Regions from separate parts of the Streptosporangium album genome, predicted to be linked through region 2. Evidence: predicted binding sites of a transcription regulator. Region 2 holds the regulator's gene; the other holds the start of a gene.
What was found. The regulator HrcA, encoded in region 2, represses chaperone genes, less so after heat shock. The targets are predictions, from matches to a motif close to TTGGCACTCTCNNNNNGAGAGTGCCAA.
Positions count from the first base shown of each region.

Region 1 (16,131 bases), on a different contig from region 2:
CGCCGCCGCGCCCGCGCCGCCCGCCGGAAGGGCTCGCGTCCCTGATTGCGTCTCCGGTCTCCGGGTACGGCCAGTCAGACAATCGGCCGGGCCTATCCCGCAGGGGAGCGGGCCCGGTGAGCGGAGAAAGGGCCGAGCCACCATGAACACTCCCGACGGACTGCGAGCGATCCTGGAGGATCCCGCGGGGGCGGTGATCGGGCTCGACTTCGACGGCACGCTCTCCCCGATCGTGCCCGACCCCGCGTCGGCCAGGATCCACCCCGACGGTCCCGCCGTGCTGGCCAGGCTCGGCGGGCTGGTCGGCGCCATCGCGGTGATCACCGGACGCCCGGCCGCCACCGCCGTCGAGTACGGCTCGCTGGCCGGCGTCCCGGGTCTGGTCGTGCTCGGCCACTACGGGCTCGAACGCTGGGAGGCGGGCACGCTCACCGCGCCGCCCGTCCACCCGGGCCTGGCGAGGGTCCGGGCCGAGCTGTCCCGGCTGGTCTCCACGGTCGACGGGGCCAGTGTCGAGGACAAGGAGCGGGCGGTGGCCGTGCACACCCGGCGGGCCGCCGACCCGCAGGCCACGCTGGAGGCACTGCGCGAGCCGGTCGCCAAGCTGGCCGCCGAGGCCGGCCTGACGGTCGAGCCGGGCAAGTTCGTGCTGGAGCTGAGGCCTTCGGGGATGGACAAGGGAGTGGCGCTCAGTGCCTTCCTGCGCGAACGGGCGGCGCGGTCGGTGCTGTTCGCCGGGGACGACCTGGGGGACCTGGCGGCCTTCGCGGCCGTCCGGGCGTCCGGGCTGCCCGGCGTGACGGTGTTCAGCGGGTCGGCCGAGATCTCCGTGGAGGCCGACATCGTCGTGGACGGGCCCGCCGGGGTGATGGAGCTGCTCGGCTCGATCGCCGACGCCATCGAACGCCAGACCGCCGGGGGCTGAGGGCGCGCCGGGAGACCAGGGGATCGGTCCGGGGCGGTGAGGGACTGCCGGGGCTTCTGAGAGATGTTTTCCGAGTGGTGTGCGGGCTCGGGGAGGCGTTCCCCTGGCGGCGGGGTGTTCAGTGGTCGCCGAGGGCGGCGAGCTGGTCGGAGAACCAGCGCCGTGGGGGGAGCGCCGTGGCGGCGGCGGCCAGGAGGGCGCCCCTGCGGGCACGCTCCTCCTCGGGCATGACCAGCGCCTCGTAGAGGGCGGTGGCCGTGGCGGAGACGTCGTAGGGGTTGACCAGGAGCGCGTGCTCGCCCAGCTCGGCGGCGGCACCCGCCTCGCGAGACAGCACCAGCGCGCTGCGCGGAGACAGGATGGGGCCCTCCTTGGCCACCAGGTTCATGCCGTCGCGGATCGGATTGACCAGCAGCACGTCGGCCAGCCGGTAGGCGGCCAGCGAACGCGGGTAGTCGTCGTTCACGTTGAGGATCACCGGAGCCCAGTCCTCCGTGGCGTACTGGTCCTCGATCTCCTTGGCGCAGCGCTGCACCGCCGCGGTGTACTCGCGGTATTCGGGCAGATCGTGCCGGGAGGGATAGGCGAAGGCGAGGTGCACGACCCTGCCGTGCCACTCGGGGTGGGCCGCCAGGAATTCCCGGTAGGCGGCCAGGCCCCGGACGATGTTCTTCGACAGCTCGGTCCGGTCGATCCGTACGATCAGCCTGCGGTCGCCGACCTGGTCGCGCAGGGCGGCCATGTGCGACTCCACGTCGGGTTCGGAGGCCCGCGCGCAGAGCGCCTCGCCGTCCACTCCGAGACTGTGCACGCCGATGTGGGTGGTCCGCCCCGCGTGGGTGACCGTACGGCCCACCCGGTCCACCTCGGCTCCGAGCACCGCCTCGCAGCAGTCCATGAACGCCCCGGCCCAGCGCGCGGTCAGGAACCCCGCGTGGTCGGCGCCCAGGATGCCTTCGAGCAGCTCGACGGTGACGTCGTCGGGGAGCAGGTGGAAATACTCCGGCGGCGCCCACGGGGTGTGCGAGAAGTGGGCCACCCGCAGGTCGGGCCGCTCGCTGCGCAGCATGGCCGGGACGAGAGCCAGGTGGTAGTCCTGCACCATCACCTTCGCCCCGTGCGCGGCCTCCTCGGCCAGCGCCATCGCGAACGCCTCGTTGTAGGCCCGGTAGGACTCCCACTCACGACGGAACCTGGCATCGAACTGCGGGCTGTTGGGGGTGTCGTAGAGGAGGTGGTTGATGAACCAGAGGGTGGAGTTCGCCACCGCGTTGTAGGCCCGGTGGAAGATCGTCGGAGGGATGTCGAGCATCCGCACCGCCCCGGTGTCGTAGCCGGAGTGGTCGAGCCGGCCACCGGACGTCAGCCGTACGGCACTGCGGTCGCCGTCGGACAGCGCGGCGCAGACCCAGAGCATGTCGAGGTCTTTGGCCACCTCGGCCAGACCGGACACCAGGCCGCCACCTCCCCGGCGCATGCTCAGGGAACCGTCTTCGGAGAGGGTGAAGGAGACGGGGCCTCGGTTGGAGGCCACCAGGACGGCGTTCATGGATACCCCTCGCCTTGGGACGCGCTTGCCCCGAAGATTAACCAAAAACAGCCCTCGACCATAGGATGTCGAGTGACTGTGACCGCTGATGGGGGCTCGTGATGGCGCTGGACGAGACGACCGAGGAACTGGCTCGGGTGGCCGCCCAAGGCGATCATCGCGCGCTGGGCGAGTTGCTGAGGCGGATCGAGCCGGATGTCCTGCGACATTGTGGACGGATCCTTCCCTACCGGCAGGACGCCGAGGAGGCGTGCCAGGACACGTTGCTGGCGGTGGCCCGCAACATCGGCCGCTTCGAGGGTCGTGCCCGTTTCACCACCTGGCTGCACATCGTGACGGCCAACTGCGCCCGCACCACCTACCGCTCGCTGAAGCGGCGCGCGGCCGAGCAGACCTCCGACGAGCTGCCCCTGCAGAAGCCCGACGTCGCCCGGGTGAGTGTGATCGCCGGTTCCCGGCTGGACCTGCTCGACGCGATGGAGGCGCTGGAGGCCGACAAGCCCGAGCTGGCCCAGGCGCTGGTGCTCCGCGACATCTGCCAGCTCGACTACAACGAGGTGGCCGAGCAGCTCGGCATCCCGCTCGGCACCGCCAAGTCGCGCATCCACCAGGCGCGCAAATACGTCCAGGGCGCGCTGGGCGACGCCTACGGGTTCTGATCCCTTCCGAGGGCGTCACGGAGCTTCCCCGGGTGGGACCGGAGCCGATCCCACCCGGCTGTGGGGCGGGAGCGTTCCGGTTGTTCCCGTCCGGACAAGGGGTCGAGCGCTTTGGTAGGCCTCGTCCGAAATCGCCGTCCGCGTGGCGTGTGGTTTTTGCGGTCTTGATCGGCAACAGCTGGATTAAGGTGGTGGTGCCCGTATCGCATGATCAACGTGTGATGCGGGGTGATCTCCCCTCTTGCTTCGAAAGCCGAGGTCGAGGAGAGACCGATGCCCCGCAGATACACCGCCGTCATGGGATGCGTTCTGGCGATCGCCGCCCTGACAGCGGCGGCCGCTCCGGCCGCCGCCTACTCCCTGACCGCGGATACCGCGGCCGCTGTGGCCGCGCGGAAACCGCCGCCGGGCATGGTGGAGGCGCTTCAGCGTGATCTCCACCTCAGCAAGGAGCAGGCCCAGACCCGTCTGCTCGACGAGATCCGCCTGACCGGGGTCGAGGCGCAGCTCCGCAGAAGACTCGGTGACCGTTTTGGCGGTTCCTGGTTCGTGGGAACCGTCGCGCAGACCCTCGTGGTCGCCACCACCGACCCCGCCGACGTTCCCCGGATCGTTGCCGCGGGAGCCCGGGGTGAGGTCGTCAGCCGGTCGCTGGCACAACTCAACGCGACACTCGACAAGGTCGACGCGATCCTGTCCGCCCATTCGAACGGGCTGGTGCGCTACGTCAACGTGAGGACAAACAAGGTCATCGTCCTGTCTGACGCGCCCGCGGCGACCGAGGCCGTCATCGAGGCCTCCGACGTGGATATGGTCGCGGTGCGGGTGCTGTCGTCCATCGAACGGCCTCAGCCCCTCTCCGACCTGGTGGGCGGCGACCCCTACTACGTCGGCAGCACGACCCGCTGCTCGATCGGGTTCGCCGTGCTCCACGGCGCCCAGAACGGTTTCGTCAGCGCCGGTCACTGCGGTAAGGCGGGTGACACCACGGCCGGCGTCAACCAGGCCGCGCAGGGAGTCTTCCAGGCGTCGACCTTCCCGGTCGGTGACTTCTCCTGGATCAGTGTCAACGGCGACTGGACCCCCAGGCCGTGGGTGGACAACGGCAGCGGCGGCACCGTTGACGTCGCCGGTTCCAGGGCGGCCATCGAGGGGGCGTCGGTCTGCCGGTCGGGCTCCGCCACCGGCTGGCACTGCGGCACCGTCCAGCAGCGCAACACCAGCGTCACCTATGCCCAGGGCACCATCTCCGGGCTGACCCGGACCAATGTCTGCGCCGAACCCGGTGACTCCGGTGGCTCCTTCATCTCGGTGGACCAGGCGCAGGGAGTCACCTCCGGCGGCTCCGGCGACTGCAACGCAGGGGGAGTCGCCTACTTCCAGCCGGTCAACCCGATCCTCACGACCTACGGCCTGAGCCTGGTGACCATCGCAGGCAATCCTCCGCCGCCGAGCACGGGCACCTGCACCGGCTACCCGCACACCGCCGAGGGCGCGCTGGCCAGCGGCCGATCCGTCTACCAGCCGAACAACCAGTACTACCGGTCGACCGCCGACGGCGCTCACGTCGCCTGCCTGGACGGCGTCGACGGCGTCGACTTCGACCTCTACCTGCAGAAGTGGAACGGCCGGAGCTGGGTCACCGTCGCCGCCTCCGAGAGCCCGAACCCCGATGAGAAGATCAACTACACCGGTGCGGCCGGCTACTACCGTTACCGCGTCACCTCCTTCAGCCACTCCGGTCCCTACCTCCTGGGCTACAAGGCACCGTGATCCGACTTTCTCCTCTCGCCTTCCTCTCGCCCTCCGCCGAGTTGCCCGGGCACCGTCTGCGCGTGACGCCCACGGCTTCTGCCTTGATGGGACGGCGGGGGAGAGACGACGGAGCCGATCGAGGATCATCGCTGGGCGCGACGCTCCGGTGGGTTTGGCTGGGAATCGTGGTCCGCGTGGCGTGTGGTTTTTGCGGTCTTGATCGGCAACAGCTGGATTAAGGTGGTGGTGCCCGTATCGCATGATCAACGTGTGATGCGGGGCGATCTCCCCCTCTTGCTTCGAAAGCCGAGGTCGAGGAGAGACCGATGCCCCGCAGATACACCGCCGTCATGGGATGCGTTCTGGCGATCGCCGCCCTGACAGCGGCGGCCGCTCCGGCCGCCGCCTACTCCCTGACCGCGGATACCGCGGCCGCTGTGGCCGCGCGCAAGCCGCCGCCGGGCATGGTGGAGGCGCTTCAGCGTGATCTCAATCTCAGCAAGGAGCAGGCCCAGACCCGCCTGCTCAACGAGATCCGCCTGGCCGGGGTCGAGGCGCAGCTCCGCGAGAAGCTCGGTGGCCGTTTTGGCGGTTCCTGGTTCGTGGGAACCGTCGCGCAGACCCTCGTGGTCGCCACCACCGACCCCGCCGACCTCCCCCAGATCATCGCCACCGGCGCCCGGGGTGAGGTCGTCAAGCGGCCGCTTACCGAACTCAACGAGGCGTTGGAAACGGTCAACACCTCCCTGCCGGCGACCGGGGGGAAGGTGCGCTACATCGACGTGAAGAACAACAGGATCGTCATCCTCACAGCAGATCCCCTGGCAACCGAGGATCTCATCGAGGCCAGTGGCGTGAACACGACCCTGGTGCAGGCGGTGCAGTCCACCGAGCAACCCCGGCTCCTCTCCGACCTGGTGGGCGGTAACGCTTACTACATCGGCGTCACTGCTCGCTGCTCGATCGGTTTCGCGGTGACCCACGGCGACCAGAACGGTTTCGTCAGCGCCGGTCACTGCGGCACGGCGGGCAAAGTCACGACCGGTTTCAACCGGGCCGCGCAGGGTGTCTTCCAGGCGTCGACCTTCCCGGGCAACGACTTCTCCTGGGTCGCGGTGAACAGCAACTGGACCCCCAGGCCGTGGGTGGACAACGGCACGGACGGCACGGTGAACGTCGCCGGTTCCAGGGCGGCCATCGAGGGGGCGTCGGTCTGCCGGTCGGGCTCCACCACCGGCTGGCACTGCGGCACCGTCCGGCAGCGCAACACCAGCGTCACCTATGCCCAGGGCACCATCTCCGGGCTGACCCGGACCAATGTCTGCGCCGAGCCCGGCGACTCCGGTGGCTCCTTCATCTCGGTGGACCAGGCGCAGGGAGTCACCTCCGGCGGCTCCGGCGACTGCAGCGCGGGGGGAGTCACCTACTTCCAGCCGGTCAACCCGATCCTCTCGGCCTACGGCCTGACCCTGACGGTCATCCCCAACCCGCCGATCACGGGCGCGAACCCGTGCACCGGCTACCCGAACACCATCACCGGCACGCTGACCGCGGGCAAGTCGGTCAATCAGCCGAACGACCGTTACTACACAACGATTACCAGGAGCGTCCACTCCGCCTGCCTGGACGCCACCGATGTCACTGATTTCGATCTCTATCTGCAGAAGTGGAACGGCCGGAGCTGGGTCACCGTCGCCACCGCCGACAGCCCCTATCCCGACGAGAAGATCACCTACACCGGTACGGCCGGCTTCTACCGCTACCGTGTGACCGCCGCCAGCGGCTCCGGCCCTTACAGCCTGGGGCACAAGGCGGCGTGAGCTGTGCGGGTTCCACATCCTCCCCGCCGCACCGGTCGTTTCCTGACCCAGCCGCGACGGCAGTGTCCGCGGTCTGCACCCCGGTGGGTTTGGCGGGGAATCGTTGTCCGCGTGGCGTGTGGTTTTTGCGGCCTTGATCGGCAACAGCTGGATTAAGGTGATGGTGCCCGTATCGCATGATCAACGTGTGATACGAGGCGCTCTCCCCCCTCTTGCTTCGAAAGCCGAGGTCGAGGAGAGACCGATGCCCCGCAGATACACCGCCGTCATGGGATGCGTTCTGGCGATCGCCGCTCTGACAGCGGCGGCCGCTCCGGCCGCCGCCTACTCCCTGACAACGGATACCGCGGCCGCTGCGGCCGCGCGCAAGCCGCCGCCGGGCATGCTGGAGGCGCTCCAGCGTGATCTCCACCTCACCAGGAAGCAGGCCCAGACCCGCCTGCTCAACGAGATCCGCCTGACACCCACCGCGGCGGAACTCCGCAGAAGACTCGGTGACCGTTTTGGCGGCTCCTGGTTCGCGGGAGACCTCGCGCAGTCCCTCGTGGTCGCCACCACCAGCCAAGAGGACGTTCCCCGGATCGTCGCTCTGGGGGCCCGAGCCGAGGTCGTCAGCCGGTCGCTGGCGCAACTCAACGACACGGCCAAAGAGGTCAACGCGGCGCTGTCCGCTCACCCCAACGGGCGGGTGCGCTACATCGACGTGAAAATCAACAAGGTCGTCATCCTGTCCGAGACGCCTGCGGCAACCGAGTCCGTCATCGAGGCCGCCGAGCTGAACCCGGTCGCGGTGCTGGTGGTGTCGTCCAATGAGCGACCCCAGCCCCTCTTCGATCTGGTGGGAGGCGACGCTTACTACATCGGCGACACGGAACGATGCTCGATCGGTTTCTCGGTGACGAAGGGGACCCAGAACGGCTTCGTCAGCGCCGGCCACTGCGGTAAGGCGGGTGACACCACGGCCGGCGTCAACCAGGTCGCCCAGGGAGTCTTCCAGGCGTCGATCTTCCCGGGCAACGACTTCTCCTGGGTCGCGGTGAACGGCAACTGGACGCCCAAACCATCGGTGAAGAACGGCACGGGCGGCACGGTGAACGTCGCCGGCTCCACTGTGGCCATCGAAGGGGCGTCGGTCTGCCGGTCCGGTTCGACCACCGGCTGGCACTGCGGCACCATCCAGCAGCAGAACACCAGCGTGACCTATCCGCAGGGCACCATCTCCGGACTGACCCGGACCAACGTCTGCGCCGAACCAGGTGACTCCGGTGGCTCCTTCATCTCCGTCGACCAGGCCCAGGGGGTCACCTCCGGTGGCTCCGGCGACTGCACCTCGGGTGGCACCACCTACTTCCAGCCGGTCGGCCCGATCCTCACCACCTACGGCCTGACCCTGGTGACCAGCGGCGGCGTCACTCCGCCGACGCCGCCAACCCCGCCGACCGGCGTCACCTGTACCGGCTACTCCAAGACCGTCACCGGCGCCCTGACCAGCGGCCGATCCGCCTATCAGCCGAACAACCTGTACTACCGGTCGATCGCCGGCGGTGTTCACTCCGGCTGCCTGAACGGCCCCGTCGGCACCGACTTCGACCTCTACCTGCAGAAGTGGAACGGCCGGACCTGGGCCACCGTCGCCACCTCCAACGGCCCGACCCCCAACGAGAAGATCAGCTACACCGGCACCGCCGGCTACTACCGCTACCTCGTGGCCGCCTACAGCGGCTCCGGCACCTACACCCTGGGATACAGCGCGCCGTAGCCCGGCCGGGCCGTTTTGACCGCACCTGTGGATCACTCGGAGGTGCGGACAAGAAGGACGGAGCTCCGCGCCAAGTGGGTGGTCGGCCGACGATCACCCACCCGGCGCGGAGCTCTCTGCGCTCCTCGGCCGTCAGGGGACAGCGCAGGCTCGCGTATGCGGGAGGGAGGCGCTCTCGGCCGGGGTGAGCAGGATGACCACGGTGACGGTCCGGCCGGCCGTACGAGGTGAAGGGGTGCGGGCGGTGCGTTTCACGGCCTGCGACCCTGGCGAGACTGTCCGGCAGGTAACACGTCACATCTCGAAGGGTGAGACATCTGGTCAGGACGGCGGGGAGGCGAGGTAGAGTGCGTAAGACCTGCTCGTCAGGTCCTAACTGAATATTTGCTCATCCAGAGGGGTGGAGGGACCGGCCCTGCGAAGCCCCGGCAACCCTCCCGGTTCCAGACTCGTGATCTGACGAGGTCGGCCGGGACAGGTGCCAATTCCGGTCTGTGGCCAGGGTGGTCGCAGACGAAGATGAGGGAAAGGCCTCGCTTCATGGCGCTCGCAAGCACTGAAACCCCCACCACCTCGATCGACTTCGGCCCCGCCGTGGCTCTGTCCTGTCGCGAGTGCGGTGCCCGCTACGACCTCGGTCCCGACTTCGCCTGTATCGAGTGTTTCGGGCCCCTGGAGATCGCCTATGACTTCGGGCGCGTGACCCGTGAGCAGATCGCCGAGGGGCCGGCCAACATCTGGCGTTACCGCTCCCTGCTGCCCGTCCCGGCGGACGTGGCCGCCAAGCCCAACATGAACCCCGGCTGGACCAAGCTCGTCGACGCCGGCAACCTCGCGCGCGAGCTGGGCCTGCGCTCGCTGCACGTCAAGGACGACTCCGGCAACCCCACGCACTCCTTCAAGGACCGTGTGGTGGCCATCGCCGTCGAGGCGGCCAGGAACTTCGGCTTCCACACCCTGTCCTGCTCCTCCACCGGCAACCTGGCCGGCGCGGTGACCGCCGCCGCCGCCCGGGCAGGGCTGGACGCCTGCGTGTTCATCCCCTCGGACCTGGAGCAGGCCAAGATCGTCATGGCGTCGGTGTACGGCGGCAGGCTGATCGGCATCGAGGGCACCTACGACGACGTCAACCGCTTCTGCTCCGAGCTCATCGGGGACGAACTGGGCGACAAGTGGGGCTTCGTCAACGTCAACCTCCGGCCCTACTACGCCGAGGGCTCCAAGACCCTGGCCTACGAGATCGCCGAGCAGCTCGGCTGGCGGATCCCCGACCAGATCGTCATCCCGGTCGCGTCCGGCTCCCAGCTCACGAAGATCGACAAGGCCTTCAAGGAGCTGATCGCGCTCGGCCTCGTCGAGGAGAAGCCGTACAAGATCTTCGGCGCCCAGGCCGAGGGGTGCTCCCCGGTCTCCGCCGCCTACAAGGCCGGCCACGACGTGATCCGCCCGGTGAAGCCCGCCACCATCGCCAAGTCGCTGGCGATCGGGAACCCGGCGGACGGCCCCTACGTGCTGGACATCGCCCGGCGCACCGGCGGCGCGGTGGAGGACGTCACCGACGCCGAGATCGTCGACGCGATCCGGCTGCTGGCCAGGACCGAGGGGATCTTCGCCGAGACCGCGGGCGGGGTCACCGTCGGCGTGCTGCGCAAGCTGGTCGCCTCGGGGCAGATCGACCCCGACGCCGAGACCGTGGTGCTCAACACCGGCGACGGTCTCAAGACCCTCGACGCGGTGGCGGACCAGGCGCGTCCCACCGCCGTCATCCGCCCGTCTCTCGACGCATTCCGTACGGCTATCGCCTAGAAATTCATGAAAGGTACTGAAATATGAGCGTTTCTGTGCGGATTCCGACGATTCTCCGGACTTACGCCGATGGCTCCTCGGAGGTGAGTGGAGAAGGGGCGACGCTGCGCGAGGTTCTGCATAGGCTCGACGCCGACTTCCCGGGCATCGGCGCTCGCATCCTCGACGAAACGGGCAAGATCCGGCGTTTTGTCAATGTCTATGTCGGGGATGAGGACGTCCGTTTTGCGGAGAACCTTGACACGGCCACGCCGTCCGGCGTTCAGGTCTCCATCATTCCGGCGGTCGCCGGAGGCTGATCCGCGGCATCCCCACCGCTTCTCCACGACACCCGCACGCGGCCCGGCCGTGTGCGGGTGTCGCGTTATGTGACGTGAGACCCCCTGTGGGGCCGGTGAGTATGATTTATTTTTTAACTAAACAAACGCTCGGCAAAACATGGCTCCGCTCATGAATGCGCGCGTAAAGCAGCGGTCTGTCGATTGACTCTGTTGCCCCACCGTGTCCCACAGGTATGGTCGAGAACGATCGACGTAGGCGATGTCTATGCCTCGAAGATTGAGGACTTCGCGAGAGGAATGGGCGATGTCCTCAAGTCCAGTAAGAGGAGTCGGAAGTGGCGCAGGGCACCGTCAAATGGTTCAACGCGGACAAGGGCTACGGCTTCATCGCGGTCGACGGTGGTAAGGATGTGTTCGTCCATTACTCCGCGATCATGATGGATGGCTACCGTGCGCTCGAACAGGGCCAGCGGGTCGAGTTCGAGGTCACCCAGGGTCAGAAGGGCCCCCAGGCGGAATCCGTCCGGGCGGTCTGACGCAGCCGTTCCGTCCATTCGTCGGGAAATGCCGGTAGATCCCGTGGCAGCGCAGTCCGCGCGGACCTTCCCGCATGTCGACCCGGCTCGCCGCCCCAACGGCGGGTCGGGCCTTCGCTGTGAATCTGTGCCCGCCCTCTAAGCTGGGTGCAGGTCAGCGCGACGTCGCTTGCACTCGGCAGGGTAGAGTGCTAAACAGTTCGTTGGCACTCCCTGTTGGAGAGTGCCAACCCTGGATCGAGACGATGGGACCCGCCGAACGGAGTCGCGGGTTCACATGCCGTCGCGGGCGTCGGCTCGATCCGGTGCAAGCCACCCTGCGTTTGGGAGGTCTAGCCGTATGGCAGCCAAAATGATCGCGTTTGACGAGGACGCCCGGCGCGGTCTCGAGCGCGGTATGAACCAGCTCGCGGACGCCGTCAAGGTGACCCTCGGCCCCAAGGGCCGTAACGTCGTTCTGGAGAAGAAGTGGGGCGCCCCCACGATCACCAACGACGGTGTCTCCATCGCCAAGGAGATCGAGCTCGAGGACCCGTGGGAGAAGATCGGGGCGGAGCTCGTCAAGGAAGTCGCCAAGAAGACCGACGACGTCGCGGGCGACGGCACCACCACCGCCACCGTGCTCGCCCAGGCTCTTGTGCGTGAGGGCCTCCGCAACGTGGCCGCCGGTGCCAACCCGATGTCCCTGAAGAAGGGCATCGAGGCCGCCGTCGAGCGCGTCTCTGAGGAGCTCTCCAAGCTGGCCAAGGACGTGGAGACGAAGGCGCAGATCGCCTCCACCGCCTCCATCTCCGCGGGCGACCCGCAGATCGGCGAGATGATCGCCGAGGCGATGGACAAGGTCGGCAAGGAAGGCGTCATCACCGTCGAGGAGAGCAACACCTTCGGCCTGGAGCTTGAGCTCACCGAGGGCATGCGCTTCGACAAGGGCTACATCTCGCCCTACTTCGTCACCGACCCGGAGCGCATGGAGGCCGTCCTCGACGACGCCTACATCCTCGTGGTCAACTCGAAGATCTCCGCCAACAAGGACCTGCTCCCGGTCCTCGACAAGGTCGTGCAGGCCGGCAAGCCGCTGCTGATCATCGCCGAGGACATCGAGGGCGAGGCCCTGGCGACCCTGGTCGTCAACAAGATCCGCGGCCTCTTCCGCTCGGTCGCCGTCAAGGCCCCGGGCTTCGGTGACCGCCGCAAGGCCATGCTGGGCGACATCGCCATCCTGACCGGTGCCCAGGTCATCAGCGAGGACCTCGGCCTCAAGCTCGAGTCCACCGCGCTGGACCAGCTCGGCCGTGCCCGCCAGGTCATCGTCACCAAGGACGAGACCACCATCGTCGACGGTGCCGGCGACGCCGAGCAGATCGCCGGCCGGGTCAACCAGATCCGCGCCGAGATCGAGAACACCGACTCCGACTACGACCGCGAGAAGCTCCAGGAGCGTCTCGCCAAGCTGGCCGGCGGCGTGGCCGTCATCAAGGCCGGCGCGGCGACCGAGGTCGAGCTCAAGGAGCGCAAGCACCGCATCGAGGACGCCGTCCGCAACGCGAAGGCGGCCGTCGAGGAGGGCATCGTCCCCGGCGGTGGCGTGGCCCTGCTGCAGGCCGGCGCCAAGGCCTTCGACAAGCTGGAGCTCACCAGCGACGAGGCCACCGGTGCCGCGATCGTCCGCAAGGCGCTCGAGGAGCCGCTGAAGCAGATCGCCGTCAACGCCGGCCTCGAGGGCGGCGTCGTGGTGGAGAAGGTGCGCAACCTCACCCCCGGTGAGGGTCTGAACGCCGCCACGGGCGAGTACGTCAACATGTTCGAGGCGGGCATCATCGACCCGGCCAAGGTGACGCGTTCGGCTCTGCAGAACGCGGCGTCCATCGCGGCGCTGTTCCTCACCACCGAGGCCGTCATCGCCGAGAAGCCCGAGAAGGCCGGAGCCGCCCCCGCCATGCCGGGTGGCGGCGACATGGACTTCTAAGTCCAGCCGCTTTCACATAAAGAGGCGACCCCGAGGTGCCGGGGCCGCCTCTTTTTTGTGGTGCCGGACGGTGCCATCCGCCACTCGGCATCCGTCCGTGGGCTCGTGGGCAGGGAGGGCGACATCGAAAGACCGAGGACGGGAAGGGCGTTCCAGGCTTACGGAGCCTGGCCGGAGCGGTAAGAGTCGATGATCGGTAGGCGTGTGGTCACATTCGTGTCGACTCCGGCTGACTTCACTGCCGTTGAGCGATGAATGGACAAAGCGGGCGGCCAGGAGGATCCAAGTCAGTGCGTTGTTTTCCAGGACACGATGTCGTGCGGACGTAGAACGGAACCCTGTTGTATCGATGGAGGTCCTGGTGCTGCGGTGTTGGGCGAGAAACGCGATTGAGAATCACCGTCGGAGCCTGTCCGGCCCGTCCAAGAGGGACGGACGATCCCATGCCCGTCCGTCCATGGCCGCGGTGGCCATCGCGGCGGTTCTGGTAGTGCCGACCGCCACAGCTGTCCCGGCTGTGGCCACCTCGGAGCCTTCGAATTTCGTCTACGTGGCCAACACGCAGTCGGACACCGTGTCGGTGATCGACATTACGACCAACAAGGTCGTCGCCACCATCCCTGTCGGTCGTAATCCCCTTGAGGTGGCGGTCTCCGCCGGCGACGCCCGTGCCTATGTGACCAACCAGGGCGCGGACACCGTGTCGGTGATCAACACGGCGACCAGCAAGGTCGTCACCAGCATTCCCGTCGACGACTACCCGCTGGGGATCGCGGTCTCCCCCCGTGGCACCCGCGTCTACGTGACCAACACGCAGTCGGACTCGGTGTCGGTGATCGACACCGCGACCAACAGGGTCATCACCACCATCCCTGTCGGCCACCACCCCTTCGGCGTCGTGGTCTCTCCCAACGGCACCCGTGCTTATGTGACCAACCAGGACTCGGACTCGGTGTCGGTGATCGACACCGCGACCAACAGGGTCGTCACCACCATCCCTGTCGGCCACCACCCCTTCGGCGTCGTGGTCTCTCCCAACGGCACCCGTGCTTATGTGACCAACCAGGACTCGGACTCGGTGTCGGTGATCGACACCGCGACCAGCAAGGTCGTCACCACCATCCCTGTCGGCCACCCCCCCTACAGGGTCGCGGTCTCTCCCAACGGCACCCGTGCCTACGTGACCAACCTGGAAACGGACTCGGTGTCGGTGATCGACACCGCGACCAACGAGATCGTCACCACCGTTCCCGTCGGCCACCACCCCTTCGGTATCGCGGTCTCTCCCGGCGGCACCCGCGTCTACGTGAGCAACCTGAGTGCGGACTCGGTGTCGGTGATCGACACCGCGACCAACGAGGTCGTCACCACCGTTCCCGTCGGCGTCGAGCCTTTCGGGATCGCGACCGCCGGTCCCCGCGGCCGGAGCGACGGCGGAACCAAGGTGCGCAGACCGAAGAGTCGTCCGCACCACTCAGGCTCGTACCAGGAGCAGGGCTGATCCTCGCCATCGCGGACAGGACGTGTTTCCACGACCACCTTGGCCGGATCGTCGTGCCGGTCGGTCCCCTCGGCGGCTTCAAGCCAGAAGGCCGGCAGCGCCTCGACGTCCTCGATCCGCCCGTTCCGGATGACAACCCCTATGCCTGGAGAAGTTGCCAGCCCTGCCTGCCAGAACCGGGTCGGTACGGTCGCCACGTCTTTCCACCGGACCGGACGATCACACGGTGGCCGCGGACCACGGGATCAGCGGAGCTGGTCGGGGAGCTCCCGGGTGTGCAGGACGGTCAGGGAGGTGACCGCGCGGGTCAGGACCACGTAGAGGCGGGCCAGGCCACGGGGCTCGGCGTCCACGATGTCGGCCGGCTCGACCACGATGACGTGGTCGTATTCCAGACCCTTGGCCAGGGTCGCGGGGATCACCAGCAGCCGGTGCTCCTCGACCGAGTCGGGGCTCAGCACACGGTGGTCCAGGGCGGCCAGGGACGCCGAGACGGCCGGGACCGAGGCGTCCGGGACGATGACCCCGATCGAGCCCTCGCGGGAGAGCGCCTCCCCCACCGCCTCCACCAGGGATGCCGCCGGATCGAGCGACGGCCGTACCGACAGCGAGCCCACGCCGGGGCGGAGCGACCGGGGCGGGGCCAGGTCGGGGGCGACGGCGGGCAGCAGCCGGGCGGCGTAGTCGAGCACCTCGCGGGGGACGCGGAAGCCGAGGGTGAGCTCGGTGACCGCGCCGTCCTCGAAGCCCAGGTGGGTGAGGACCTCGGTCCAGGAGCGGGCCGACCAGGGCGTGGTGCCCTGGGCGAGGTCGCCCAGCACGGTGGCCGACCCGGTACGGCAGCGCCGGCCGAGGGCGCGCAGTTGCATGGCCGACAGGTCCTGGGCCTCGTCCACGACCAGGTGCCCCAGGACGGCGGTCCGCTCGATCAGGTCGCCGAGCTCGTCCATCAGCGCTCCGTCGGCCGCCGACCACTTCGCCGAGCGGAAGGATTTGGCCGGCTTCGCCCACAGCAACAGGGCCTGCTCGTCGGCGGTGAGGTCGTCCTTTGCGGCGGCGGCGAGGAACGCGGGGTCGCTGAAGAGGCGGTGGAGCACCTGCTGGGGGGTGAGCTTGGGCCACACCGCGTCCACGAGCTGCTTGACCGGCTTGGAGCGGGCCACCGCGTCCTGCACCCGGTCGTCGGGGGACTCGCCGCGCTGTTCCATCCGGACGAGCACCAGGTGGGCCAGCCGCTGGGCGAGGGCCGCCCGGCCGGGGCCGTAACGGGTGGTGCCGCGCAGCGACGCGACGATCTCGCGGACCTCGTAGTCGGCCACCCGGTAGCGGTTGACGCCCTTGGTGTACAGCACGCCCTCGGTCGGCTTGACGATGTGCATCCACAGGGCACGCCTGAGCACCGGAGCCATCTTCGCGTCGCCCTTGACCGCGCCGACCTCGGGGGCCTCGGGAGCGGCGTGGTCGCCCAGGATCCCGGCCACCGTGGTCTGGTCGACCTTGACCTCGCCCAGAGCGGGGAGCACGGAGGAGATGTAGGAGAGGAAGGCCCGGTTCGGGCCGACGATCATCACGCC
Region 1 is NZ_JACHJU010000001.1:2,421,517-2,437,647, reverse strand. It holds gene FHR32_RS11490 (DUF3263 domain-containing protein) at 1-45, shown strand, start outside; gene otsB (trehalose-phosphatase) at 143-925, shown strand; gene FHR32_RS11480 (alpha,alpha-trehalose-phosphate synthase (UDP-forming)) at 1,044-2,474, opposite strand; gene FHR32_RS11475 (RNA polymerase sigma factor) at 2,576-3,133, shown strand; gene FHR32_RS11470 (S1 family peptidase) at 3,407-4,906, shown strand; gene FHR32_RS11465 (S1 family peptidase) at 5,215-6,708, shown strand; gene FHR32_RS11460 (S1 family peptidase) at 6,953-8,467, shown strand; SAM riboswitch class I at 8,853-8,993, shown strand; gene thrC (threonine synthase) at 9,008-10,273, shown strand; gene FHR32_RS11450 (MoaD/ThiS family protein) at 10,297-10,572, shown strand; gene FHR32_RS11445 (cold-shock protein) at 10,890-11,090, shown strand; gene groL (chaperonin GroEL) at 11,431-13,056, shown strand; gene FHR32_RS11435 (YVTN family beta-propeller repeat protein) at 13,514-14,557, shown strand; gene FHR32_RS11430 (HelD family protein) at 14,803-16,131, opposite strand, start outside.
Region 1: a site for HrcA is predicted at 11,294-11,320, ahead of groL (chaperonin GroEL). Genes of this name have one in related genera too.

Region 2 (16,131 bases):
GAGCATGTCGTGCAACGCGTCGTAGAGAGGACGCAGGTAGGGGTCGATCTTCTCGTAGAGCGTGCCGGGCAGGAAGCCCAGCCGCTCGCCCGCCTCGACCGCGGGACGCGTGAGAATGATCCGGTTGACCTTCTTCTCCTGAAGGGCCCTTACCGCCTTTGCCATCGCGAGATAGGTCTTGCCGGTGCCGGCGGGACCGATGCCGAAGACGACGGTGTGCTTGTCGATCGCGTCGACGTAGCGCTTCTGGTTCACCGTCTTCGGACGGATGGTCCGGCCCCGCGAGGAGATGATGTCGAGGGAGAGCACCTCGGCCGGACGGTCGGAGGTCATCCGCAGCATCGCGATGCTCCGCTCCACGGCGTCGACCGTGAGCTCCGCCCCTCCCCGGACGAGCTCCGACATCTCTTCGAAGAGGCGCACCACGGTGCTGCTCTCCTCCGGGCTACCGGTGATCGTGATCTCGTTGCCCCGGACGTGGATGTCGGCGCGGAAGGCACCCTCGATGACCCGCAACAGCTCATCGCGCGAGCCCAGCAGGCTGACCATCGAATGATCGTCCGGAATCACCACCTTTGCTTGGGTCCGGCTGGGGCCCTTCGATCGCGGTGGGGACGTTCTGCTGGAATCGTTTGTCTCGGACATAGGCGGGCCTTTCGGCCTGTTCGCCTCCAGATATCGGCGTGGAACTTCTCCGCCATCGTATCCGTGATCGACGCCGTCGCGCTTACCGGTTTTATCCGGGCGGCCAGGTCAGACCACGCCCGCCCAGCACATGTCCGTGCACGTGGAAGACGGTCTGGCCCGCCTCGGCCCCGGTGTTGAAGACCAGGCGGTATCCCGAGCCGGCGACACCCTCCTGCTCGGCGACCGCGTGCGCGGCCTTGAGCACGTCGTCGGCGAGTCCGTGGTCGGCGGCGGCCAGCGCGGCCGCGTCCGGGTAGTGGTCCTTGGGGACCACGAGCACGTGCGTGGGCGCCTGCGGGTTGACGTCGCGGAAGGCCAGCGTGCGATCGGTCTCATGAACGATCTTCGCGGGGATCTCCCCGGCCACGATCTTGCAGAACAGGCAGTCGGCTTCGCTCACCATGCAGGCACCCTATCCTCCCCTGGCGTTGCCAATCGGTGATGGCGCATCGCCAGCAAAGAAAGATCCACCCGGATATGGTGGGTGTGCAAACTTCAACAACTACAGACCATTGCGATTCGCACGATATGGCCGCCTGGCGAGGACACGACTGGGTCATGCCCCCTAATGAACCGGAAGAGCGTAAACCCTCTGGGAAGGCCGAGCGTCCCACTGATGTGACCACCGAGACCCTCGTGGCCGACAGGTCGCTGGGGGCGGTGCCCGTCGGATGGGATGCCGACATGGCCGTTACCGCGCTGTACAGCGCGCACTATCGGTCGCTTGTGCGTCTCGCCGTGTTACTCGTCCGCGATATGGCTACCGCGGAGGAGGTCGTGCAGGACGCGTTCGTCGCCATCCATGGCGCCTGGCGTCGCCTGCGTGACACCGACAAGGCACTCGCCTACCTGCGCCAATCGGTCGTCAATCGATCCCGTTCGGTGCTTCGGCACCGGGCGGTCGTGGAGAAGTACGCTCCCAAGGGCATGCCGGACGCGCCGAGCGCCGAGAACGGCGCGATCGGGGAGTTCGAGCGGTCTGCCGTCATCGAGGCGCTTCGTGGCCTGCCCGCACGTCAGCGCGAGGCACTGGTCCTGCGCTATTACGGTGACCTGTCAGAAGCGCAGATCGCCCACGCCATGGGCATCAGCAAGGGCGCGGTCAAGAGCCACACGGCTCGCGGTATGGCCGCCCTACGAACCTCACTGGAGCAACTGTCATGACCGACTCCCCGGACGAGTACGGCGAGCTGCTCCGCCGTGTCCTCAGTGCGGAGGCGAACTCGGTCGTTCCCTCCCCTGACGGTCTGGAGATCATCCGCGCCCGCGTGGAAAGACGTGGGCTCCGCGGCCTGGTGTGGTGGCGCGCCGGAGCCTCTGTCGCCGGAGCCGTCCTGGTCGCGGCCACCGTCGTCATGGTGGTGCCGGAATTCCGCGAACAGGTGAGCCAGACGGTGAACAGCGGGGAGGTCACCTACACTCAGTCGACCTCGCCCGATCTGTCCGCCACCTCGCGGGCTCCCTCGAACGATGACGACCAGCTCCCGGCCGTCACCCGGCCGGGGTCGGAAACCACGGCGCCCGCGCCGCTCCCCACCCACTCCAGGAGCACCGGACCGACTCCCAGGCCCACGCCGAAGCCGACCTCGAAGCCGACTCCGAAGCCCACGCCGTCCGCCACCTGTCCCACGACACTCCCCGACGGCACGGTGGTCGAGCCGGAGGGGCTTCCGGAGGAGTGCAGGGAGACCCCGACGTCGAAGCCCTCCCATTCCACCGCCCCCTCGGAGAGCCCCTGCCTGGTCGAGGAGTGCCCGCCGCCCGACGAAACGGCACCTCCGATGCCGACGGAGGCGCCGACCACCATCTCCTCCGGCCGCTAGGAGATCACCAGCGGCCGGTGCGCGCCTGCAACACGGCCGCCGCGGCGACCCCCGCCGTCGAAGTGCGCAGCACCGTCGGCCCGAGCAGCGCCGGCACGGCTCCCGCCTCCCGGAACGCGGCGATCTCCTCATCGGCGACCCCGCCCTCAGGTCCGACCACCACGACGATGTCTCCGGTGCCGGGGAGCTCCATGGTGGAGAGCGGGGAGGCCGCCTCCTCGTGCAGCACGATCCCCAGGGCGGCCTCCGACAGGAGCGCGGCGACCCCGGCGGTGGTGGCGGGCCCGGTCACCTCGGGCAGGTGGAAGCGGCGAGACTGCTTGCCCGCCTCCCTCGCCGTGGAACGCCAGCGACTGAGCGACTTGACCGCCCGCTCGCCCTTCCACTGGGTCACGGACCGGGCTGCGGCCCAGGGGACGATCACGTCGACCCCCGCCTCGGTCATCATCTCCACGGCCAGCTCGCCCCGGTCTCCCTTGGGCAGCCCCTGCACCACGACCAGACGGGGGTGCGGAGCCGGCACATCGTAACGGCGCAGTACCTCGACGCGGAGGGAGTCCTTGCCCGCCTCGCGGACCACGCACTCGGCCACGGCGCCCGCACCATCGGTCAGGTCGAGCCGTTCCCCGGCCCGCAACCGCCGTACAGCCGCGGCGTGACGGCCTTCCGGACCGCCGAACGTGAACTCCGCACGGGCCAGATCGGCCGCCTCGGCCAGGAAGACCGGGACCGTCATCGGCCGTTGGAGGCGTGCCGACGGGCGCCTCTGTCAGCGGCCATTGAAAGCGTCCCGTAGCCGGGAGAAGAATCCCTGCTGGCCGGGGGCGAACTTGCCGGGCGGGCGCTCCTCGCCACGGAGCTTGGCGAGCTCGCGCATGAGCTCCTCCTGGGCCGGGTCGAGGCGGGCGGGCGTCTCCACATTGACGTGGATCAGCAGATCGCCGCGGCCGGTCTCGTTGAGGTGCTGGACGCCCCGGCCGTAGAGCGGGATGGTCTGCCCGGACTGGGTGCCCGGCCGGATGTCGAGCTCCTCCGCGCCGTCGAGCGTCTCCATGGTCAGGATGGTGCCCAGCGAGGCGGCGGTCATGGGGATCTGCACGGTGCAGTGCAGATCGTCGCCCCGGCGTTCGAAGATCTCGTGCGGACGCTCGACGATCTCCAGGAACAGGTCGCCGGGCGGGCCGCCACCGGGACCGATCTCGCCTTCGCCGGCGAGCTGGATGTGGGTGCCGTCCTCCACTCCTGCCGGGATGCGGACCTTGATGGTCCGCCGCGTGCGGACCCGGCCGTCGCCGGAGCACTCCTGGCAGGGGTTGCGGATGATCGAACCGAATCCACCGCACTGGGGGCAGGGACGGGAGGTCATGACCTGCCCCAGGAAGGACCGTGTGACCTGGGAGACCTCGCCGCGGCCATGGCACATGTCACAGGTGTCGGGGTGGGTGCCGGCTGCGGCGCCGGAGCCCGTGCAGACCTCGCAGAGCACGGCGGTGTCGACCACCAGTTCACGGGTGGTGCCGAAGGCCGACTCGCTCAGGTCGAGCTCCACCCGGATGGTGGCGTTGCGGCCCCGGCGGGCACGTGACCGGGGACCGCGACCACCGCCGCCGCCGGCCGCTCCGAAGAAGGCGTCCATGATGTCGCTGAACGGGAAGCCCGCCCCGAAACCTTGCGCGCCGGCACCCGAGGCGAACGGATCGGCTCCCATGTCGTACATCTGGCGCTTGTTGGGATCGGACAGCACCTCGTAGGCCTGCGTGATGTCCTTGAACCGCTCCTGGGTCTCAGGATCGGGGTTCACGTCGGGATGCAGCTCTCGCGCCAGGCGGCGGTACGCCTTCTTGATCTCTTCCGCACTGGCGTCGCGGCGCACCCCGAGGGTGCCGTAGTAGTCGCTCTTAGCCACTTAGTTGACCTCTTAGGATGCAGCCAGGATCTGGCTGACGTAGCGTGCCACCGCGCGCACCGCGCCCATCGTGACCGGGTAGTCCATTCGCGTCGGACCCAGCACACCGAGCCGGGCCAGTTGCTTGTCCCCCGAACCGTATCCGGCGGCGACGATCGATGTGCCCTGGAGACCCGTGTAGGGGTTCTCCGAGCCGATCCGCACCGTCAGCGCCGACACGTCGGAGGTCTCACCGAGCAGGCGCATGAGCACGACCTGCTCTTCCAGAGCCTCCAGCACATCGCGGAGTCCGACGGTGAAGTCGGCTCCCGCGAGGTTGGCGGCCCCGGCGAAGACAATCTTTTCATCATGCCGGTCCACCAGGGACTCCAGCAGCACCGACAGAACCGTGGCCGCGAGCGGCCGGTCCTCCGCCGGAAGCCGGGCGGGCAGATCGGCGACCATGTCCGGGACACAGGCCAGCCCGCACCCGTCCAGGCAGGCGTTGAGAGTCGCGCGCAGATGGGCGACCCGGTTCTCGTCGACCACGTCGGGCAGCTCGACCACGCGCTGCTCGACCCGTCCCGTGTTGGTGATGAGCACGAACATCAGCCGGCGCTCGCTCAGCGGGACCAGCTCGACGTGGCGGACCGTGGAGTTGGTCAGCGTGGGGTATTGCACGACGGCGACCTGACGGGTGAGCTGTGCCAGCAGCCGCACCGTGCGCATGACGACGTCGTCGATGTCCACGGCGCCGGCGAGGAAGGTCTCGATGGCCTTCTTCTCCGCGCTCGACAGCGGCTTCACCCGCGAAAGCCGGTCGACGAACAGCCTGTAGCCCTTGTCGGTGGGGACCCGGCCGGCGCTGGTGTGGGGCTGGGCGATGTAGCCCTGCTCCTCCAGCACCGCCATGTCGTTACGGATGGTCGCGGGCGAGACACCCAGGTTGTGCCGTTCGACGAGGGCCTTGGAGCCCACCGGCTCGTTGGTGGACACGTAGTCCTCGACGATGGCGCGGAGCACCGCCAACTTACGGTCGTCGACCAACGCGCTCACCTCCCTGCCCACACCCGAACGTGAAACGCCAGGTCTGGCACTCTGTGTTCCCGAGTGCCAAGTGTACGGCCCCTGCTCGCGGGGTGCGATGACACGACGTCAGGATGGCAGAGCCAAGTAGTCGTCAAGCCGACTGCTATCGCTATACAAGCGGCAAGACCCACAATTTATGACATGTCCCATGATTTTGTACCCCCATCGGGCGCACCAGGTTACGGCGCGCCTCAGCAGCCCTATGGCCCGCAGCAGCAGGGCGCCCCCTCCTACGGCTACGCGCCCCCCGGCTACGGCGCGCCTCAGGGACCCGGACCGAAGGCGAAGATCAAGCCCAGTGTCGGATGGATCGTCGGCGCCTGGCTCGTCTTCGTGCTCAGCGTGATCGTCGGGGTCGCCGGCTTCGCCGGCGGCCTCGTCGGCGCCATCACCGACGCCGCGCCCACCGGCTCGTTCGACGCGGGCAAGACCGTGACGGTCCCGCTCGATCCGGCGGACAGGCCCGCCATCTACGTCTCGGCCGTGGCGGGCACCACGTACGAGTGCCAGATCCAGGGCGATCCGGGAACGGTCAGGCTCCAGCGGCCGAGCGTCCAGCAGACCGTGACCGCGGACGGCGTCATCTGGGAGATGGCTCTGCGGGTGGGGGTGGACAAGAAGGGCGACTACCAGCTCACGTGCACCACCCCCGAGGCGTCGAGCGCCAGGTTCGGCGTGGGCAGGGAACTCGTCACCGGCTCTCTGATGGGCGGAACGGTCGCGCTGGTCGCGGTGCCGAGCGCAGGCTTCCTGCTGGCGGTCGTCGTCACGATCGTCGTACTGGTGAGGCGGAGCGGCGCCCGCAAGCGCCAGGCGGCGGTCTCGCAGTGGGGACCTCCCGGACCGTACAGCGGGTGATCGTGGCTTTTGCTACCGTCCCCTTGATCCATGGCGAGAGAGTGGGCGGTGGCTGATGTACGAGCGTGACGTGCTTGCGGAGAACTGGCGGCGCCCTCTCAAGGGAAAGATCCCCCAGGTCCCCGCCGAGCTCGACCTGGTCGTGGAGGACGTCGACGGCGGCTTCTGCGGCGCCGTGGTGGCCTGCGACAAGGAAGCCGTCACGCTGGAGGACCGGTTCGGGCGACGGCGGCTGTTCCCGCTGGAGCCCGCCGCCTTCCTCCTGGAGGGCAAGGTGGTGACGCTGGTACGGCCCGCCACCGCGCCGCAGGCTCCCCGGCGGAGCGCCTCGGGCTCCATCGCGGTGGAGGGCCTGCGGGCCAGGGTGGCCAAGGAGAGCCGGATCTACGTGGAGGGCGTGCACGACGCGGCGCTCGTGGAGAAGGTCTGGGGCCACGACCTCCGGGTCGAGGGCGTGGTCGTGGAGTATCTGGAGGGGATCGACCACCTGCCCTCGATCGTGGCGGAGTTCGGTCCCGGTCCGGACCGCCGTCTGGGCGTGCTCGTCGACCACCTGATCCCCGGATCGAAGGAGAGCCGGATCGCCTCCCAGGTCTCCTCACCGCACGTGCTGATCGTCGGGCACCCGTTCGTGGACGTCTGGCAGGCGGTCAGGCCCTCGGTGCTGAAGATCGCCTCCTGGCCGGCGGTCCCGCGTGGTCTCCCCTGGAAAGAGGGGGTCATCGCCGCCCTGGGCTGGGATCTGGAGCCCAGAGACGCCTGGCGCCGTATTCTCGGATCGGTCACCACCTACGCCGATCTGGAGCCGGAGCTCCTCGGCCCGGTCGAGGAGCTGATCGACTTCGTGACCGCTCCGAGCGAAGACGACTAACCCCGCCACACCCCATCAGGAGGGGTCATGAGTGACAGTCCCGACGGCCCGCGACAGGAATCCGCGGACGACGAGCACACCGGACACATCGATCAGCCGCCTCGATCCGGTCACACCCAGCCCGGTCAAGGCAACCCGCCGCCTCCCGCCTCGCCGTACGGACAGAGCGGCCAGGGCTACCCGCCTCCCGCCGCCCCGCCGTACGGAACAGGGGGTTACGGCTACCAGGACGCCTACCAGCCGCCCGGGCCGTACGGCGGGTACGGGCCACCGCCCGGGTACGGGCACCCGGCACCGCCGGGGACGTACGGCCCCCGACCCGGCGGCGACGACACCACTATGGCGATGCTCGCCCATCTGCTGGGCCTGCTGACGTGGTTCGCCGGCCCTCTGGTGATGTATCTCGTGAAGAAGGACGAGTCCCCCTACGTGCGCGACCAGGCGGCCGAGGCACTCAACTTCCAGCTCACCCTGGTGATCGCCTACATGGTCTCCTGGGTCCTGGCCTTCGTGCTGATCGGATTCCTCCTGATGCCGGTGGTCTGGATCGGGTCGCTCATCTTCATGATCATCGCTGCTGTCTCGGCCAACCGGGGCGAGAACTACCGCTACCCGCTGAGCATCCGATTCGTCAGCTGAACGCGGACGATCTCATGTCAGATCGCGGACCAGGGCATCGGCCAGGAGACGGCCGCGCAGTGTCAGCACCGCGCGGCCCGTCTTGAACGGCTCCGCCTCCAGCAGGCCGTCGGCCAGCGCCCGGGCGACCACCGGCGGCCGTTCGATCTCCTTGAGCGGGAAGCCCTGGGCGAGCCTGAGCTCCAGCATCAGCCGCTCCACCGCCCTGTCCTGCGGAGTGAGCACCTCGCGCGCGTGCGCGGGCGAGACGCCGGAGGACAGGCGCTGGGCGTAGGCCGCCGGATGCTTGACGTTCCACCACCGGGTGCCCCCGACGTGGCTGTGCGCGCCGGGGCCGACCCCCCACCAGTCGCCGCCGGTCCAGTAGAGCAGGTTGTGACGGCAGCGTCCGGCCTCCGAGGTCGCCCAGTTGGACACCTCATACCATTCGAACCCGGCCTCGGCGAGCATGGCGTCGGCGATGAGGTAACGGTCGGCGGCCACGTCGTCGTCGGGCATCGGCAGCTCACCGCGCCGGATTCTGGCGGCCAGCCTGGTGCCGTCCTCGACGATCAGCGAGTAGGCCGACACGTGGTCGGGCCCGGCCTCGATCGCCGCCGCCAGCGAGGCGCGCCAGTCGTCGTCGCTCTCCCCCGGCGTGCTGTAGATCAGGTCGAGGTTGACGTGGTCGAACCCGGCCTCCCTGGCCTCCTGTACGGCGCGCGCCGGGCGGCCGGGCGTGTGCCGGCGGTCCAGCACCGCGAGCACGTGCTCGCGGGCGCTCTGCATGCCGAAGCTCATCCGGGTGAACCCACCGGCCCGGAGCTCGGCCAGGTAGGACGGGTCCACGGACTCGGGGTTGGCCTCGGTGGTCACCTCGGCGCCGGGAGCGAGCCCGAACTCCTCCTCGATCGCGCCCAGGATCCGGACCAGGTCCGCCGCGGGCAGCAGGGTGGGGGTGCCCCCGCCGAAGAACACGGTCTCGACCGGCAGGTCCACGTCGCCGAGGTTGGCACGTGCCCGCCGTACCTCGTCCACGGCGGTGTCGGCGTAGTCCTTGTGCGAGGCGCCCGGGCCCAGCTCGGACGCCGTGTAGGTGTTGAAGTCGCAGTAGCCGCAGCGGGTCACACAGAAGGGCACGTGGACGTAGAAGCCGAAGGGCCGCCCGCCGAGCCCGTGGAGCGCGCTGTCGGGGAGCCGGCCCGAGGCCGGTACGGGGTCACCGTCGGGAAGTGTGGATGGCACGACACCAAGTCTGCCGCTCCGGCCGCGATGCCCGGGACACGGGTCCGGAAACCGCCCGGCGCCGTCCGGGACGGCGAATCTCCGGCAGACCGTTGACGCGTAGATCACCCAGGTCTACGATCCGTGAAAACTTAAAGGAAAGTTTCCTATAAGTTACTACTCCAAGCAAGTGGAGAAGCCCGTGCGGAGACTCCTCCGGCACATGCTCGCGGTGGCCCTTGCCGCCGGCCTCACGGCGACAGCCCTGCCGGCCCCGGCTCAGGCGCAGACCGCCCCGGACCACGGCGACCGCTTCAAACGGGTCGCGTACTTCATCCAGTGGGGGATCTACGCCCGCAACTACCACGTCAAGGACCTGGATGCCAGCGGTGCCGCCGCCAAGCTGACGCACATCAACTACGCCTTCGGTTCCGTCGGCGCCCAGGGAGACTGTGTCTCCGCCGACGCGTGGGCGGACTGGCAGCGCCCGGCACCGGGGCCGGCGTCTTCGACGGCATCGACCTGGACTGGGAGTGGCCGGGCTCCTCCGGCAACGACGGCAACGTCATCCGGCCCGAGGACCGGCGGAACTTCACCCTCTTCGTCACCGAACTCCGCCGCCAGATGGACGAGCTGGACCGGCGGAGCGAGCTGACCGCCTTCCTGCCCGCCGCGGTAGCGAAGATCGACGCGGGCTTCGAGGTCCGCGACGTCTTCAAGCAGCTCACCTTCGCCACCGTCCAGGGCTATGACCTGCACGGCTCGTGGGAGAACCGCACAGGTCACAACGCCAACCTGCTCACCGACCGGCGCGACCCCAACCCGGTGAAGTACAGCGTGGACCAGACCGTCCGCGACTACCTGTCCCGCGGCGCCCCGGCCAGGAAGCTCGTGGTCGGCGTCCCGGCGTACGGGCAGGGCTGGACCGGCGTCACCGGCGGCAGGAACGGCCTGTACGGCACCTGGGCGGCCGGTAGCGACGACTACAAGAACCTGGTGAACAAGCCGGGCAGGCGCTACCGCGACCTGCTGACCGGCAGCGTCTGGATCTACGACGGAAACGAGTTCTGGTCCTACGACGATCCCGCCACGCTGCTCCAGAAGGCGGCCTACATCCGCCTCAGAGGGCTCGGCGGCTCCATGATGTGGTCCATCGACCAGGACGACGCCAAGGCGTCACTGACCTCGGCGCTCTACGGCGTCCTGCGCTGAGGCGTTTTCCCCCGAGAGCAGGGCGGGGCCGTACAGGTTCCGGGTCACCGGCGGCCCCGCCCACACGTCCGTCGTTCCGGCTCGGGCCGCCCCCGAGCCGGGACGACGGCTACTTCTTGGACTTGTCGGTGGAGGATTCGGTGGACAGCGCGGCGACGAAGGCCTCCTGGGGCACCTCGACGCGGCCGACCATCTTCATCCGCTTCTTGCCTTCCTTCTGCTTCTCCAGCAGCTTGCGCTTACGGGAGATGTCACCGCCGTAGCACTTGGCGAGGACGTCCTTGCGGATGGCGCGGATGTTCTCGCGGGCGATGACGCGGGCGCCGATGGCGGCCTGGATCGGGACCTCGAACTGCTGCCTCGGGATGAGCTCGCGGAGCTTCTTGGCCATCTCGACGCCGTAGCCGTAGGACTTCTCCCGGTGAACGATGGCGCTGAAGGCGTCCACGGCCTCCCCCTGGAGCAGGATGTCGACCTTCACCAGGTCGGACTCCTGCTCGCCCGAGGGCTCGTAGTCCAGTGAGGCGTAACCGCGGGTGCGGGACTTGAGCTGGTCGAAGAAGTCGAAGATGATCTCGCCGAGCGGCATGGTGTAGCGGATCTCGACGCGGTCCTCGGACAGGTAGTCCATGCCCTGCAGGTTTCCCCGGCGGTTCTGACAGAGCTCCATGATGGTGCCGATGAACTCCGAGGGGACCAGCACCGTGGACTTCACCATGGGCTCGAAGACCTTGTCGACCTTGCCCGTCGGGAACTCCGACGGGTTGGTGACGGTGACCTCCTTGCCGTCCTCCATGATCACTCGGTAGATGACGTTGGGCGCGGTGGAGATGAGCGAGAGGTTGAACTCGCGTTCCAGCCGCTCGCGGACGATCTCCATGTGGAGCAGGCCGAGGAAGCCGCAGCGGAAGCCGAAGCCCAGGGCCGCGGAGGTCTCCGGCTCGTAGACCAGGGCGGCGTCGTTGAGCTGGAGCTTGTCCAGGGCCTCGCGGAGTTCGGGGTAGTCGTCGCCGTCGATCGGGTAGAGGCCCGAGAAGACCATCGGCTTGGGGTGCTCGTAGCCGCTGAGCGCCTCGGCGGCCGGGCGCGCGACGGCGGTGACGGTGTCGCCGACCCGCGACTGGCGGACGTCCTTCACGCCGGTGATGAGGTAGCCCACCTCACCGACGCCGAGCCCCTTGTCGGCGATCTTCGGCTCCGGCGAGATGACGCCGATCTCCAGGGTCTCGTGGGCCGCGGCGGTGGACATCATCAGGATGCGCTCGCGCTTGCCCAGGTGACCGTCCATGACCCGGACGTAGGTGATGACGCCGCGGTAGGTGTCGTAGACGGAGTCGAAGATCAGCGCACGGGCGGGCGCGTCGGCGTCGCCGACCGGGGCCGGGATGTTCCGCACCACGTGGTCGAGCAGCTCCCGGACGCCCACGCCGGTCTTGCCGGAGACCTTGAGCACGTCCTCCGGCTCGCAGCCGATGAGGTGGGCGATCTCCGCGGCGTACTTCTCCGGCTGCGCGGCCGGCAGGTCGATCTTGTTGAGCACCGGGATGATCGTCATGTCGTTGTTCATGGCCAGGTAGAGGTTCGCCAGGGTCTGCGCCTCGATGCCCTGCGCGGCGTCGACCAGCAGGATCGCGCCCTCACAGGCCTGGAGCGAGCGGGACACCTCGTAGGTGAAGTCGACGTGCCCAGGAGTGTCGATCATGTTGAGGACGTAGTCGGTGCCGTCCATCTGCCACGGCAGCCGGACCGCCTGCGACTTGATGGTGATCCCGCGCTCGCGCTCGATGTCCATGCGGTCGAGGTACTGGGCGCGCATGGAGCGATCGTCGACCACACCGGTGATCTGCAGCATGCGGTCGGCAAGCGTCGACTTGCCATGGTCGATGTGCGCGATGATGCAGAAGTTGCGGATCACCGCGGGATCGGTCTGGCCAGGCTGAATACGCACCGGTGTCCGTTTCGACGGGATTGATGACGATCGACGACTGGCATACCAGCCGTCTTCCATGGTGACATGTCCGGGTGATTGCCCGGACCAGAGCACGGCGCAGCCTGCGGTTTCTCGCGATGGTGGCCGCCGTGCTCCTTGTGCTGCCAGGAGTGGCCGCGGCCACTCTCACTCTCCAGTTTACCGGGACACCCGCCCCATGGGCGAAAACCACCGGCCACGACGCCCTCTGGCTCGGCCACGCGTGGGTCGACGGCCGCAAGGACGCCGCCGATGTGAAGGGCCTCGCCGTACGGCTGCGCACGACGGGGATCAAGGACGTGTACGTCCACTCGGGGCCCTTCGACTCCGATGGGACGCTGCCCGCGGCGAAATACACCAAGGCCGGAGATTTCCTGAAGTGGTGGCACGCGGCGCTGCCCGGCATCCGGGTGTCGGCCTGGCTCGGCCAGAAGGTCGACGGCGTCCTGAACCTCGACGACCCGGCCTCCAGGCAGCGCGTGCTGGACAGTGTGAGCCACATCATGGCGCTGGGCTTCGACGGCGTGCACTACAACTTCGAGCCGATCGGCAGCGGTGACACCGACTTCCTGGACCTGCTGACCCGGACGCGCGCGATCGTGGGTGACGGCCTGATCTCCAGTTCGACCCCGCAGATCGAACCGTTCCCGCTGATGCGCCCGGCCGTCCGCGCCGTCATCGGCCACGACAAGTACTGGTCGCCCGACTACTTCAAGGAGGTCGTGGCCCGCACCGACCAGGTGGCGATCATGACCTATGACTCCTTCCTCCCCTCCGAACTCCTCTACGGAGGCCACGTCGTACGGCAGGGCACCATCGCACTGGATCTCGTGCCGCCGGGCAAGTCCCTGCTGATCGGCGCCCCGGCCTATCATGATCACGGTGTGACATGGTCCGACGCGGCGGAGAGCGTCGCGACCGCCGCAGAGGGCGCACGGCTGGCACTGACCGCCCATGGCCGGCCCCGCGAGCGGTTCGGGCTGGCGCTGTACGTCGACTTCGCGGCGACGGCGGAAGACTGGTCCGAATACGAGCGTTTCTGGTCGCACCCATGAGAGCGGCACGGTAAACTAATCCCGCATCCCTCTGTCCAGGCAGTCGATTTGAGCGACCGTCCGGGCAGACGGTAGCCTGTTCAACTGCGTGTGGCGCGCCCTCTCTGCCCGCGCGCCCCACTCCGACGACATTCACCGAGGCTTCTTCGTGGCGAACATCAAGTCCCAGATCAAGCGCAACCGGCAGAACGAAAAGGCCCGGCTGCGTAACAAGGCTGTCAAGTCTTCCCTGAAGACGGCCGTCCGTAAGTTCCGCGAGGCCGCCGACCAGGGCAACGTCGACGAGGCCGTCGCGCTGCAGCGCGTCGCCTCCCGTCAGCTGGACAAGGCCGCCAGCAAGGGCGTGATTCACAAGAACCAGGCCGCCAACCGCAAGTCGGCCATCGCCCAGCGCGTCGGCGAGCTGTCGGCCGCCAAGTAATCCAGGCTCTTCCGGACGCCGCACCCTCCCAGCGGGGGTGCGGCGTTCTGGCGTTCCCGTCAGGCGGGTCCCCGGATCGCCGTCCTTGCTCACCGCCGGGCAGGCCCCTCGGGGACATGCCCTTCCCCGCCGGACCGCTCCGCCCCCGGACTCCAGAGCACCCGGCGGCGGCGCCTTGAGCAGGCCGGGGTGCTCAAGGCCCCTGCGGCTGCGCTCGGCGAGTCCGTAACCCGCCTAACGGCCCGTACGGCTGGCGACAACGGTCTGAATCATGTGCTCCAGGGCATAGGCGGGATCCGCGCCGCCCCCTTTTACCTGCTCGTCCGCGGTGGCGGCGGCCTGGATCGCACGGGCGATGCCATCGGGGCCCCAGCCGTTGAGCTGCCGCTGGACCCGGTCGATCTTCCAGGGCGGCATGCCGAGATGGCTGGCGAGCTGTCCCCCGCGCAGGTTACGCGGGGCGCCGCCCACCTTGGCCAGCGACCGCAGGCCCCCGGCGAGCGCGCTCACCAGCAGGACGGGCGCCGTCCCGGTGGCAAGCGCCCAGCGGAGCTGCTCAAGAGCGTCGCCCAGGCGGCCTTCGACGGCCGAGTCGGCCACGGTGAACCCGCTGACCTCGGCCCGGCCACGGTGGTAGCGGGCGACGGCCGCCTCGTCGATGGTCTTGCCCGGGGTGTCGAAGGCGAGCTGGCTGCAGGCGGCGGCCAGCTCCCGCAGATCGTTGCCCACCGCGTCGAGCAGGGCGACGGCCGCGTCCGCCCCGATGCTCCGCCCCGCCCGCTTCAGTTCGGCCTTGACGAACGCGAGCCGCTCGGCCGGTTTGGTCAGCTTGGTGACGGCGACCACCCGGGCACCGGCCTTCTTGACCCCGTCGACCAGGGCCTTCCCCTTGACCCCGCCGGGGTGGACGAGAACCATCACGGTCTCCTCGGCCGGATGCGCGGCATAGGAGACGATCTCGGCGATGACCTCCTTGGCCAGATCCTGGGCCGAGCGGATCGCCACCACCGACCTGTCCCCGAACAGCGAGGGCGAGGTCAGCCGGGTCAGCTCCCCCGGCTCGACCTTCCCACCGATCAGGTCGTGCACCTCGGTGCCCGGGTCCGCCGCACGCGCCGCCGCGATCACCTCACCCACGGCACGGTCGGCCAGCAACTCCTCGTCGCCGATTACCAAGGTCACGGATGCCGGATCGGTTGCCACCATGCCAGCAGCATGCCACGTGCCGGCGACCGGATCGCCATCAGCAAGCCGTTCGCAATCCGACTGCAGGCATCACGAGGCACCCTTGGAGCAATCAGGGGAGACGAGACCATGACGAACTTCACTAGCTGCCGCCATGCCTGCCCGCGCTGCGGAACGGTTCTCGACGAGGGTCCCGTCATGTATCGCTGCGCACGCTGCAGCCGGTCGGTCTATGCCGCCGACCTGGACACCGAGTTCCGTAGCCCGGCCACGACCACGGCCTGACCTTCGCCCGGGAGACCACGGAACGAGGGGGATGAGACACCGGGAACCTCTCAGCGGCCCAACAGGCCGCGTCGGGAGACTCCCGGCAGGAAGACGTCATCGTGGTGGCCGGCGTGAGGACTCACGCCATGAGACCCGTCTGCGGAGAGACCGTGACGAGAGCGCTCAGGGCGTCAGGCGTCCTGCGGGGCCTCCTTCCACGCCTCGGCCCATCCTCCCTGCACCATGGTCTGGAAGACCCATCGGCCACCGGCCCTCACCAGCAGATCCGCGTAGCGCATGCTGTACGGCTCGCCGTTCATCGTCACCGTCGCGTCGGTGACCACGACGACCAGATGCTCGGTCAGGAAATGCGGTGTACGGGTGGACTCCATCTGGATGTCGCCCTGCTCGCCGCCGCCCATCACTCCGGCCATCGTGCGCATGAACCGCTCACGCGTCCACTGGGCCACCAGGCCCTCGCCGTCGGCGCTGTCGGTCACCACGTTGAGAGGGAACATCGCCATGTCGGCCATGCGCTCGACGTCGACCTTCGCGCTGTGGGCGTCGTATTCGGCGAACCATGCCTCGACGCTCCGCCGATCCTCGGCAGTCGGAATGAAGGCGCCGTTGCCGAATGGGCTTTTCTGGGTTTCCGTCACTGTCCGCTCCTCCGTTGTTGGCACGCGCCGGCCGACCCGCCGGTCCGGTGTCCTCGCGCGGAGAAGCACGAGAGCCCGGCCCCGGCAGGCCGACATGAACCGTATGGCGTACGGTACAGCGTACGGTATAACTGTCCAAACAACCGCCTGGGCGGATATGGGAATCGGACGGCCGTGCGCCCCTGCCGTCGCTCGGCTCGCGCCGGCCGCTCCTCCTCACCTCGTCGCTCTCGGCCTGACCGACATCGCCTGTCGCCATGGCCCCTGAGGCCTGTTCACCGGCCGGCAGGACCGCGGGCGATGATGGC
Region 2 is NZ_JACHJU010000002.1:311,769-327,899, reverse strand. It holds gene FHR32_RS25150 (PhoH family protein) at 1-645, opposite strand, end outside; gene FHR32_RS25145 (histidine triad nucleotide-binding protein) at 737-1,087, opposite strand; gene FHR32_RS25140 (SigE family RNA polymerase sigma factor) at 1,372-1,851, shown strand; gene FHR32_RS25135 (hypothetical protein) at 1,848-2,510, shown strand; gene FHR32_RS25130 (16S rRNA (uracil(1498)-N(3))-methyltransferase) at 2,515-3,246, opposite strand; gene dnaJ (molecular chaperone DnaJ) at 3,280-4,416, opposite strand; gene hrcA (heat-inducible transcriptional repressor HrcA) at 4,429-5,442, opposite strand; gene FHR32_RS25115 (hypothetical protein) at 5,626-6,342, shown strand; gene FHR32_RS25110 (DUF3097 domain-containing protein) at 6,398-7,213, shown strand; gene FHR32_RS25105 (DUF4870 domain-containing protein) at 7,241-7,852, shown strand; gene hemW (radical SAM family heme chaperone HemW) at 7,865-9,076, opposite strand; gene FHR32_RS25095 (glycoside hydrolase family 18 protein) at 9,524-10,267, shown strand; gene lepA (translation elongation factor 4) at 10,377-12,215, opposite strand; gene FHR32_RS25085 (glycoside hydrolase family 18 protein) at 12,290-13,291, shown strand; gene rpsT (30S ribosomal protein S20) at 13,440-13,712, shown strand; gene holA (DNA polymerase III subunit delta) at 13,947-14,918, opposite strand; gene FHR32_RS25070 (hypothetical protein) at 15,027-15,182, shown strand; gene FHR32_RS25065 (nuclear transport factor 2 family protein) at 15,356-15,823, opposite strand; gene FHR32_RS25060 (ComEC/Rec2 family competence protein) at 16,099-16,131, opposite strand, start outside.